Regions from separate parts of the Numidum massiliense genome, predicted to be linked through region 1. Evidence: riboswitches for the same ligand, from Rfam matches in the RefSeq annotation. Region 1 holds a riboswitch; the other holds the start of a gene.
What was found. A riboswitch is a leader RNA that binds a small molecule or an ion and turns the genes downstream of it on or off. The one in region 1 is predicted to bind FMN.
Positions count from the first base shown of each region.

Region 2: linked by a shared signal. The riboswitch ahead of BN1247_RS11755 (ECF transporter S component) and the one ahead of ribD (bifunctional diaminohydroxyphosphoribosylaminopyrimidine deaminase/5-amino-6-(5-phosphoribosylamino)uracil reductase RibD) in region 1 are both predicted to bind FMN.

Region 1 is NZ_CTDZ01000009.1:875,565-880,962, reverse strand. Features, by position in the region: gene ribE (riboflavin synthase) at 1-383, opposite strand, end outside; gene ribD (bifunctional diaminohydroxyphosphoribosylaminopyrimidine deaminase/5-amino-6-(5-phosphoribosylamino)uracil reductase RibD) at 331-1,440, opposite strand; FMN riboswitch at 1,749-1,980, opposite strand; gene BN1247_RS04695 (ISLre2 family transposase) at 2,151-3,500, opposite strand; gene BN1247_RS04690 (helix-turn-helix domain-containing protein) at 3,791-4,300, shown strand; gene BN1247_RS04685 (tetratricopeptide repeat protein) at 4,310-5,119, shown strand; gene BN1247_RS18375 (hypothetical protein) at 5,124-5,246, shown strand.
Region 2 is NZ_CTDZ01000009.1:2,483,444-2,488,841, reverse strand. Features, by position in the region: gene BN1247_RS11765 (SDR family oxidoreductase) at 1-438, shown strand, start outside; gene BN1247_RS11760 (M42 family metallopeptidase) at 681-1,769, shown strand; FMN riboswitch at 1,841-1,996, shown strand; gene BN1247_RS11755 (ECF transporter S component) at 2,459-3,013, shown strand; gene BN1247_RS11750 (PH domain-containing protein) at 3,283-3,759, shown strand; gene BN1247_RS11745 (PH domain-containing protein) at 3,752-5,398, shown strand, end outside.

The sequences.
Region 1 (5,398 bases):
GCATTTGTCATCTGTCTTCGTTCAGTTACGACCGCGGTCGCATCGACGTGCCCACTGACAAAATGACCGCCGAACCGCTCGCCCGCCGCGAGTGCACGTTCCAAATTCACTTGGCTGCCGACGCGTAAATTACCTAATGTCGTACGCTTAATGGTCTCGCCGCTCACGTCCGCCGTAAAACTGTAATCGTCGACGCGGGTAGCCGTTAAACAACTGCCGTTAACGGCAACACTATCTCCTATTTTCAAATCGGTTAACACGGATTGACAGTCGACCGTTAGGACAAGTGCTCCCCCTTTTCGGACGAGGCGACGCACACAGCCCATTTCCTCAATTATCCCGGTAAATATGTCGATCCCCTCCTGCCCGCGGGCGTGACACATATCCTTCAACGCACAAATCGTTGCCTAACTTATGCACCCTGGCAGCGGATAGAGACAAGGCGTCGTTCATACGATCACTTCCCACGCCACCGTAAGACGTCATGCTGTCCCTTCCTCCTATAAGCTTCGGAGCGATCATCGCTACGACCTTGTTCACGAAACGTCCCTCTAACAAGGAACCGTTCAGCGCACTGCCCCCTTCGACGAGTACGGACACGATGTGTTCCCGACCGAGTATAGCGAATAGTTCACTTAAATCGACCCGCGGACCCGCGCCCGCCGTGAATACGCGCACCCCGCGCGCCGCGAGCGCCGCCTCTTTCCCTCTGTCGCGCCTCTCCGTGCAAAAAATCCACGTCGGCGCCTGCGATGTGTCACAAACGTATGCCTCTAAGGGCGTACGGAGCTGGCTGTCGACGACGACGCGCACCGCGTCTCGTCCCCCTTCCGGCAAACGGGTCGTTAAGAGGGGGTTGTCCGCCAACACCGTGCCAATACCGACCATAACCGCATCGTGCACATGCCGCAGCCGATGGACGTAAGCCCGCGCCTGCTCGCCAGTCACCCAGCGACTGTCGCCTGTTTTCGTCGCAATCTTTCCGTCTAACGTACTCGCCGTCTTCACGGTCACAAAGGGCCGCTTCGTCGTCATATAGTGAAAAAATGCTTCGTTCAATGTGGCACATTCTCGCTGCAGTACGCCAGTTACGACGTCGATGCCAGCCTCGCGCAACCGCGCCAAGCCTGCGCCGTTGACGGCCGGGTTGGCATCTGTACTACCGACGACTACTTTTCGTACCCCAGATGTGATGATTGCCTCTGTACAAGGTGGCGTGCGACCGTGGTGGTTACACGGTTCCAACGTCACATACAGCGTGGCGCCGCTCGCCTCTTGCCCAGCCATCTGTAGCGCGTGCACTTCGGCATGTGGCTGACCGGCGGCGAGATGAGCACCGATGCCGACGATTTTCCCGCCGTTGACGACGACAGCCCCGACTGGCGGGTTCGGCGACGTTTGCCCTTGCGTCGCGCGCGCCAACTGTAGCGCGAGTGACATATAGCGTGTATGGCCGTCCGCACGGTTCGTGAGATCCGTAAGGTATGCGCGGTCTATGGGGTCCGCGTGCTCCGTAAGGTATACTCGGTCCGTAGGATCCGCGTACTCCGTGAAGTATGCGCGATCCGCTCGTTCGTCATGTTCGCCTTCGCCAGCGCTACCAAAAAATATCGCCATTCCAAAAATCCTCCTTTTGGTTAGATTTTTGAAATTGAATGCAACCCAAATAAAAATACCCAGACACAATTATCTGGGCATAGTGAAATAAACCTTACTATTAATTTCTTGAAAAAAATAGCAAAGTCCTTGTTCACCTTCTACCATCCGGACTATACCGTCGGCCTTAGAGTTACACTAAGTCAGTCACGATCACCTGCTGGCGACAACCTTTTTTCCTCGCATAACAACTGCGGGGAAAATGCGTCGTCAACCGCATGTCGAGTCGTCGAAACGCCTCTTATGATCTGTGAGTCGCGGGCTTACGCCACCGTTGTGGCGATCACCGCCGGTCAGGAATCTCACCATGCCCCGAAGGTTGTATTCAATTCAATAAATCTAGTATAGCACAACACGCGTATTCGTTTCCATGAAAGAAATGTCACAGTATGTGTCAAGCTTTACTCGACGACCTTACAGGATCAAGGATTTAAAGACCTAAATATGTCATTCCCTAACGTTCACTTGTTGTCCGCCCTTGAGGAGTTAACTCTTCAAGGACGGCGATTAACCACCTTATCCAAATACCCAATAGCACTTGAAGCTGATGCGGCACCTACTTGGATCCTGCCAACTTGAACCCCAATGTGATCCGACTTACCTATTCGCCTCGCATGGCGTTTTAGTTTTTGTGTCACTTGGCGGTTGGGCCAGACAGTTAATAATGCCTGTCTCAACGTCCCATTGGTAACGCCTTGTTGTACTTTGGCGATGGCTTGAGCCCCTTCTTCACTCCAGTACATGCCACGACGTTTCATGCGGTATGCCAGACGTCTCTGGTTCGATTCCATGCATCCCATCCTACGAGCATTTTTTGGCACGTCTGGACTAACCTCACGCCAGTCGCAGAGGATCTCCCAGTGCCCTTCAAGATACTTCTGCATGTTCTCGATACGCTTTTCCTCTCGCTCCGTCTCTGCATTTCCCTGTGCCGTATCAATCACCGCTTTAAACCTATCCTTATTTTTTTCGGATATTGCCTTTTCAATTTGAGGAATGAGCCTTGGCTGGCGGCTCAACCCGCGACGAATACTCCTCTTTACGTGAAAAGGATCCAATTGGCGGACAACCGATGTCGCTTCAGAAAAGGTATTTTGAACGCGTTCCTCAGAGATCCATGAAGCCGCATCCGCATTAGTCGCCACATGTGTATGTGAGAGATCCCAACGATGTCGAATCGCTGCATAACCTATTTCCCAAAAGTCATCCACCGATTCAACGGTAGAAAAGACGTGACGATCTGTTAACGAGACACGCTGTCCGTTTTGCTCCCACCCGGTATAGGCAAGCATATTTTTGATCTCTATTCCTTTGCCTCTCCCTTTGACGTATAAGCCATCTGCTTCGCAATATAAGTGCTTAACGGACGGAGAGTTAGGAATTACCGTATCCTCAAAAATTCGATCCCTTTTTTCAGCATCCATGACAGCTTGAGCTTCACCTGCTTCTTTTACTAAGCGCTGAAACGTCGTATGGCTGATCGTTATACCGGCAAGTTTTTGCGTGACCTCTGAGGCGAGGCGGTAGGTCATTCCCGGCGCTGCAGCTAACTCTGCTCCGAGCATCATAAGGTCTGGGCTGTATCTTTTACGGCGTTTTAAACCGATTGCCTCATCGACAGGGTAATGTGCGTTTCCGTTTCGGTCGTACATCAAGTGGCGTTTATAGGACACTGTCCCAAAAAAACTGGTGAACTCCCGGCTGTCCAATCGCTCACTTTTCCAACCGTATTTTTCCTTGTAATGCGTCGTCATCATCTGATCGAGCTGCTCCAAAAATTCTCCGAACAGATCAGCCATCACTTCCATCAGGCGAATACGTAAGCTTTCCCAAAACGACAACATATCTGTAGACTGTTCCAAGATAGTAGCGATTTCTGGTATAATGGTTTTCAAGGAAGACCTCTCCTTTCGTGGTGGTTAGGAGTACTATTTAGGTCTTCCTTTTCTATATTCTCCCTCCAAATTCCTGCTAAAACCCTTCGAGAGAAATGTTACACATACAATGTCACAGTGGCTCCGCTATACATACGAAAAAATTTTTGAAACCGAAGAAGGAATTCGACCGCTTTTGTCGAATAGTCGAATAGAAGCTATATCTGCATATACTTCGCGACGAATGGAGGGTTTTAGTTATGGATCTTGATCCGATCAGCCTCGGATCACTCATTCGCCAGCGCCGAAAGGAGCTCGGACTAACCTTAAGCGATCTGGCTAATGACCACATTTCCGTGCCGACGATTAGTAACATCGAGCGCGGGATCACGAACAACCTCGCGAGTGAAAAGGTGCATTACATTCGCCAGCAACTCGATCTGTCCGACGATCTGATCAAGCAAATGCTGCAAAGCACAGAGGACGAGCAGAAGCGGCTACAGCAACAGCTGGCCGTCGTGCGACACTTAATTGAGGTGAATGTGCTGGGTGAAGCGCGTAAAAGAGTAAGCGCTTTAGAAAGTGATGACACGTTGTCTTCTTTCCCCCTCGAGGCGACGAAAACCCAGCTTTTGAAGGGCTTCGTCTTGCGTAAGCAAGGCCAATGGGAACGAGCCAAAAACGCCTTCCAGCAAGTGTTGCGTCTCCTACGCGAAACCGATGTGGCCGATCCGGGAAACGCATTAGCCGCTGAAGCGTACTACCACTAGTCGCTTACTGTGTTTTACGGCGAACAAGATTACGAAAAAGCGATCGAATATGCTGATCTAGGACTCGAGACGCTATCAGCAGAAAGGGAGTGCCCGCAAATTACGGGACGCCTTACGTACCATAAGGCAAACTGTTTTTACCACCTCGACCGCAAGGCGCAAGCGTACAAGCACGTAATCGAAACGCAGCAGGTATGCGAACAGACTCAGGACTTCAAGACGTTGCTGCTCGGATACAACTTGGAAGGCATCATCGTTGCCCACCAACAACTTTACGCACAAGCGGTTGACGTGTTTCAGAAGGCGATCCATCTCTCTAGTCAGCATTTTCCCGATCCGCGTATCGGAAGCCTACTCTACCTTAATTTAGGGGATACGTATTACCGCGACAAAGCGTACGAGCAGTCGCTAGCTTATTATGACCTCGCCTACGAATTGAGTCAAAAGGCAAAAGACAAAAATATTCTCGCCACGATCTATTTTTCGTACGGTGAGGTGTACTTCGCGACAAATCAATTGGGGCTAGCGACGGAATATGTGGAAAAAGCAGCTGCATTGAAAGAACAGATGGAATTGACGTCGGAGTACTTACCGCTTCTGTTGCTTCGTGCAAAAATCGCGTTAGGGGAAAACTCCGACGAAGTGAAAGCGATTTGCGAGGAAGGTATTCGCCTCGCAGAACAGAGCATGCTGTACAGCAAAAAAAAGGAGTTTCACCTCGTGTTAGCCAATTACTACGAACAAGTGGGTAACGAAGACGCATTGCAGCGGGAAACCAAAAATATGTATCAAGTAGAATCGATCATTAACGGGAGGTAATACAGTGAAAAAGCTCGTCCTTTCAATCATCGCGGTCGCCCTATTAGTCATGCCCTTGACGGCGTTAGCCGGAAATGGTAGCCCGTCGGAAGGTTCACACATAAAGAGAATCGTAAACGAAAAATAAAAGGATCCGTACCTGCCTTCGTATAACACACTTACTTCGGTTTATCCCCAAAACGCCGAAGTGCGAATTCAATAGGACAGTCGTCGTCGGCTGTCCCTTTTTACGTCTTTACATTATAACTTCCACGTATTGGCGACGTGCTAACGCATCTT
Region 2 (5,398 bases), 1.6 Mb from region 1:
CTTTTTAAACCGGTACAAGATACTGCGCTCGACGAGTGGAATTGCGTGCTCGCCACTAACTTGACGGCGCCTTTTCTGTTTTCACGTGAGGTACTGCCGACGATGGTTGAACGGGGACAAGGGCAAATTATCAACATTTCCTCGGACGTAGGCAAACGGACGATACCGAAAGGGGCCGCTTACTGTGCGAGCAAATTCGGCATCCATGCCTTTAGTGGTGCACTGGCAAAAGAAGTGCGTAAGCTCGGCATTAAAGTCGGCGTGATCAGTCCGGGGATGACCGATACATATTTTAATGAGAGCGAGCAAGGCGATCCGGAAAAAAAAGGCTGGTTACTCGCCGAAGATATCGCGGAAGCTGTCGTTTTTATGGCCAGCAGACCGCGTCACGCGCTCATCGATGAATTGGAAATTCATCCGATTATTCAAGAATATTAGGGGTAGCGTCAGAGCTTTTTTTAGTGTGTCTGTTCAAGGTTCATCTAAAGCTCAGTTCATCTAAAGTTCATTTAAAGTTCAATCTACTGATCAGCCGTTCGGCTATAGTTCTTTTACTGCGGGGGTAGTGAAGGGCTATAGCTTTTTTACTTTGCGGAGGCATATGCGCGTTGCATTACCGTCCAGCATAAAGTATCTGCCCATGCCGCATGCTACAGGGGAGAGACAACTAAGGAAAGGTAGTGTGCAGTGTGGACAAAGATTTAGAAGTTCTGAAACAACTTACGGAGGCGGACGGCGCACCCGGTTTCGAGGATGACGTTCGCGCGATTGTGAAGCAGCACATCGAAGGTGTCACGCACGACATTTACACCGACCACCTCGGCAGCATCGTCGGGAAAATCGGCAACCGCGGGCCGAAGGTGATGTTGGCCGGCCATCTGGACGAAGTCGCATTTATGGTAGCAAAAATTACCGACAAAGGCTACTTGCGCCTGCAGCCGCTCGGGGGCTGGTGGGAGCACGTCATGTTGTCACAGCGGGTAAAAATTAAAGGCCGCGAGCGAGACATTATCGGCGTCATCGGTTCTAAACCGCCTCACGTCTTACCCCCAGACGAACGCAAAAGTGTTGTCAAAAAGGAACATATGTTTATCGACATCGGGGTAAGTAGTAGAGCCGAAGCAGAAGCAGCGGGGGTCGAAGTCGGCGACCCGGTCATCCCGATCTGTCCCTTTACGCAAATGGCTAATCCGAAGTTTTTACTAGGAAAGGCGATGGACAACCGTACCGGTTGTTACATGGCGCTGGAGCTGCTTAAACGGTGCAAGGAGCTCGAGCTCCCCAATCAAATTTACTCCGGGGCGACGGTACAAGAAGAAGTCGGACTGCGGGGGGCGACGACACTCGTGCAGACAATCAAACCGGACATCGCCCTCGCGCTCGACGTCGGCGTCGCCGAAGATACGCCGGGTATGGAATCGGAGGAGAAAATTGAATTAGGAAAAGGCCCGTTGATTGCGTTTTACGACGCGACGATGGTGCCGCACCGGGCACTGCGCGACACGATCGTGCGCATCGCCAAAAAAGAGCACATTCCGTATCAAGTAGAATTGATGGGTGGCGGCGGTACCGATGCGGGTAAATTCCACCTATACGGTGAGGGCGTGCCTTCGCTCGTCATCGGCGTCCCAGCAAGATACATTCATAGTCACGGCTCAGTCGTACACCGCGACGATCTCGACAACGGTATTAAACTCGTGCAGGCGTTTTTGCAGCGGTTAGACGATGAGATGCTAAAAGCGATATTAGACAACCGCGTCACTGTTTAACAAGCAGTTAACCGACGCATTGCAACTTTTATTGTTATCCCCTATAATGAGGGCAGGAAATGAATAACGTTTTGATCCTTCGGGGCTGGGTGCAATTCCCGACCGGCGGTGATGGTATGCTGTGCACGTACCGTGCACGATGCGTACCTTAGCCCGTGACCCGCGCAAGCGGTGGACTCGGTGAAACTCCGGGGCCGACAGTATAGTCTGGATGGGAGAAGGATGATAACGCGTACGTCAACGAGTAGTTTGACGAACGTAGGCATGTGCATGCGTGCGAACTGCGTTTAGGCGAGTTTGCCTATGAATTCGCAATGTGTACGAAGTCTTAAACGCACTGTTGTTACCGTGATTCTATCTGCGTTACATGCGCGGCAAGTAAACGGTTGTATAGTGCAACAGTGCGACAGTGCTACAGTGCGTGACACGAAGTGTACACCGACGCGGAGGCGCTCGTCAAGCTTACTAACTTGCTGAGCTTAAGCTGCCTTTAGTTTGCTGTGGCTGCCGCAACGCCTACACAACTACTCTCGTTATCTATTGCCCGAAGGAAGTGGGAGACCACTTTTTTCGGGCATTTTAGATTTGTACGGTTGTCATCAGATACATCATCTTCGAGGTTGTTCAAAGTGTAGAACAGCCAATTAACTAAGGAGTGTGTTGATCTGATGGTGCAATCCTCTTCGCGTTTGGTGAAGTTAGTCCTCATTTCACTGTTGTCTTCCATTGCGTTTATTATGCAGTATTTAGATTTCCCGCTACCGCCGTTTCCACCTTACCTCAAGGTGGACTTTAGCGACGTACCCGCGCTATTCGCCGGGTTTATGTTCGGGCCGTGGATCGGTGTGCTCGTCGAGTTCTTGAAAAATACGTTGCACTTCCTTTTTTCCGGTAGCGAGACAGGTATTCCAATCGGTAATATTTCTAACTTTATCGCCGGCAGTGTGTTCGTCGTCTCTGTCGTCTTGACGGCACGGCGTATGAACGGCATCAAAGGTGTCGTCGCCGGTTTCGTCGTAGGTACGCTGGTCATGGCGGCGCTACTCGCGGTTATGAACTACTACGTGCTCTTCCCCGCTTACGCCTATTTACTCAATATGCCTTTCGAAGCGGATAAATTAGTTGGGATTGTTTTGTACGGGATTACCCCGTTTAACGTGATTAAAGGGCTGCTGATCGCCTTAGTGTTCGTTCCTATTTATATGAGGTTACAACCGCGGCTCCAACGTCGCATAATGGGTTAATCGAATAAATGGTTAAAGGTTAAGTAACTTTTAAGGCGTTATTCTTTCCGAGGCCGGCATATGTCCGGCTTTTTTTCTGTTTGGGTGGTCGATACGCCAACATAAAGAAATTATTAAATGACTGGTGCGATGGGCGTGCGTGTTATACTATAGTGACGATGGATTTGAAGGAGGAAAAGGAATGGCCTTGGCATCTAGGGAAAATAGTGCCATCGATAGACAGTTGAACGCTAATCTTGTTTCCAAAGGGGTAAGAAGGGGAGCTGCTTATGCGTCCTGAACCGAGCGAGCGCATCGACCCCCGCGCCGTGAAAGTATGGCGTATTGCGGGTGGGATCGTTTCCTCCATCCTCGTGCTGGGCGCCCTCATTTTAGTGTATATGGCGTCTTTCCACGGTTGGTGGTGGATTTTTTCTGCCGCTGCCGGTGTATTAGCTATTATTTATACGCTTATTGGGGTTGTAATCGCCCCGACGATTCGCTGGCGGCGATGGCGCTATGAAATTACAGAACGGGAAATTGATTTGCGACACGGCGTCTTTTTTATTAAGCGGACGCTCATACCGATGGTACGCGTGCAGCACGTCGATACGTCGCAAGGACCGCTTATGCGACGTTATGGATTGGCTACTGTGTCCGTTTCTACAGCGGCTGGCGAGCACGAAATTCCGGCATTGACGGTGGAAGCGGCAGACGCCTTGCGCGATCAAATAGCTGAACTTGCGGGAGTGGCTGACGATGTGTGAGCCGCGCCGTCTGCATCCAGCTGGTATCGTCATTCTCATAATCGAGCAAATTCGCTTATGGTTCATTCCAGCGATCTTTGCCTTATCGTGGCTCGGGAAGCGGTTGGTCAATTGGGGTGTTAGTTTGTGGTGGTTAACCGCGATCGGTACCTTTTTAGTCTTGCTCGCGGTTGTCTACGGGTATCTCGCTTGGCGACGGTATACGTATCGCATTGAGGGCGGCGAACTGCGACTCGTGCAAGGTGTGTTGTTCCGCACGCGCAGTTCGATTCCGCTGCAACGCATTCAATCCGTCGATTCTATCCAAGGGGTTGTGCATCGGCTTCTTAGAGTTGTAAAAATACGGGTGGAGACGGCAGGGGGGGCTGGTCCTGAAGCGGAAATTGCCGCCATTTCACGCGCGGAGGCCGATCTCCTGCGGCAAGCGTTAACGGCTAAACGGCGTAGACATCGTGCGGCGGTTGCAGAGGTAGGCAGCGAAGACGGCGAAGGTATCGAAGCTACCGAGCGTGGCGAAGGTGGCGAGGGTAACGAAGGTCACGCGGGTGGCGTGAATGGTGTCGCGCGCGACGATGCATATAAAAGTATAACGAGTGGGAGTGTCACAGACGTCCGTTCAATAGAAAGCACACCTACGTATGAACGCCAAATAACGCGACGGGAACTGTTCCTGCTCGGGGCGACCTCGGGAAGTATCGGCGTCATTTTTTCTTTGATCGGCGGGCTACTTTCTAAAATCGATGACATTTTGCCGAACGTCAACGTATATGACCGCTTTTTCGGCATGTTTAAGGTATTTGGTGACTCTATCACGGTTTTGTTTATCGCGATCCCCGCTGCGCTTCTCATCGCTTGGGGTGTCGCGATCGTTACTATGGCCATAAGATACGGTCAATTCCGTCTACAGAGTACAGGAGAAGGTCTCGTTATCGAACGCGGGTTGCTTGAGCGGCGCCGCTTGACAATTCCGCATAAGCGCATCCAAGCGGTTCGCGTCGTCGAAGGCGTATTACGTCAACCGTTTGGCTATGCGACTGTTCATATTGAGAGTGCTGGCTACGGTTCGGACGACAGTGAATCGACGATATTATTCCCGTTGTTGAAACGAGATGAGGTCGCAGCGTTTTTACGCGAGGTTACCCCTGAATTCGCAGTCGACGGCTTTTATGAACAACATGCACGGCACCGTCTGCCGCGCCGCGCCTTGATGCGTCAGCTCAGAAGATGGTTATTCGTCTCTGTGCTGCCCGCAGGTGTTATGACGTACTTTCTTTTCCCGTGGGGTGCGCTCTCGCTCATCATCATCCCATTCGCGTTGTTGTACGGATGGGCGGTGTTTCGCGACGCTAGTTGGGTCTATTGCGAGGAACGGCTTGTCCTCTGCACGCGGCGGGTCGCGCGCACAATGGCCATTGTCACACACCGCCGCGTGCAATCGGCGCAAATAAGACAATCGTACTTCCAACGGCGGAAGTACCTGGCCACCTTTGAAGTCGATGTCGCCTCCGGGATCGGCAAGAAAACATTTAGCATTGCGGACATTGAAGCCGACGAAGGTGCCATCTTACTCGACTGGGCTAGTCATGAACGTAGGCAAGCGCGTGACGACCGTGAAAGTGATTGCGCCCACGACGTTAAC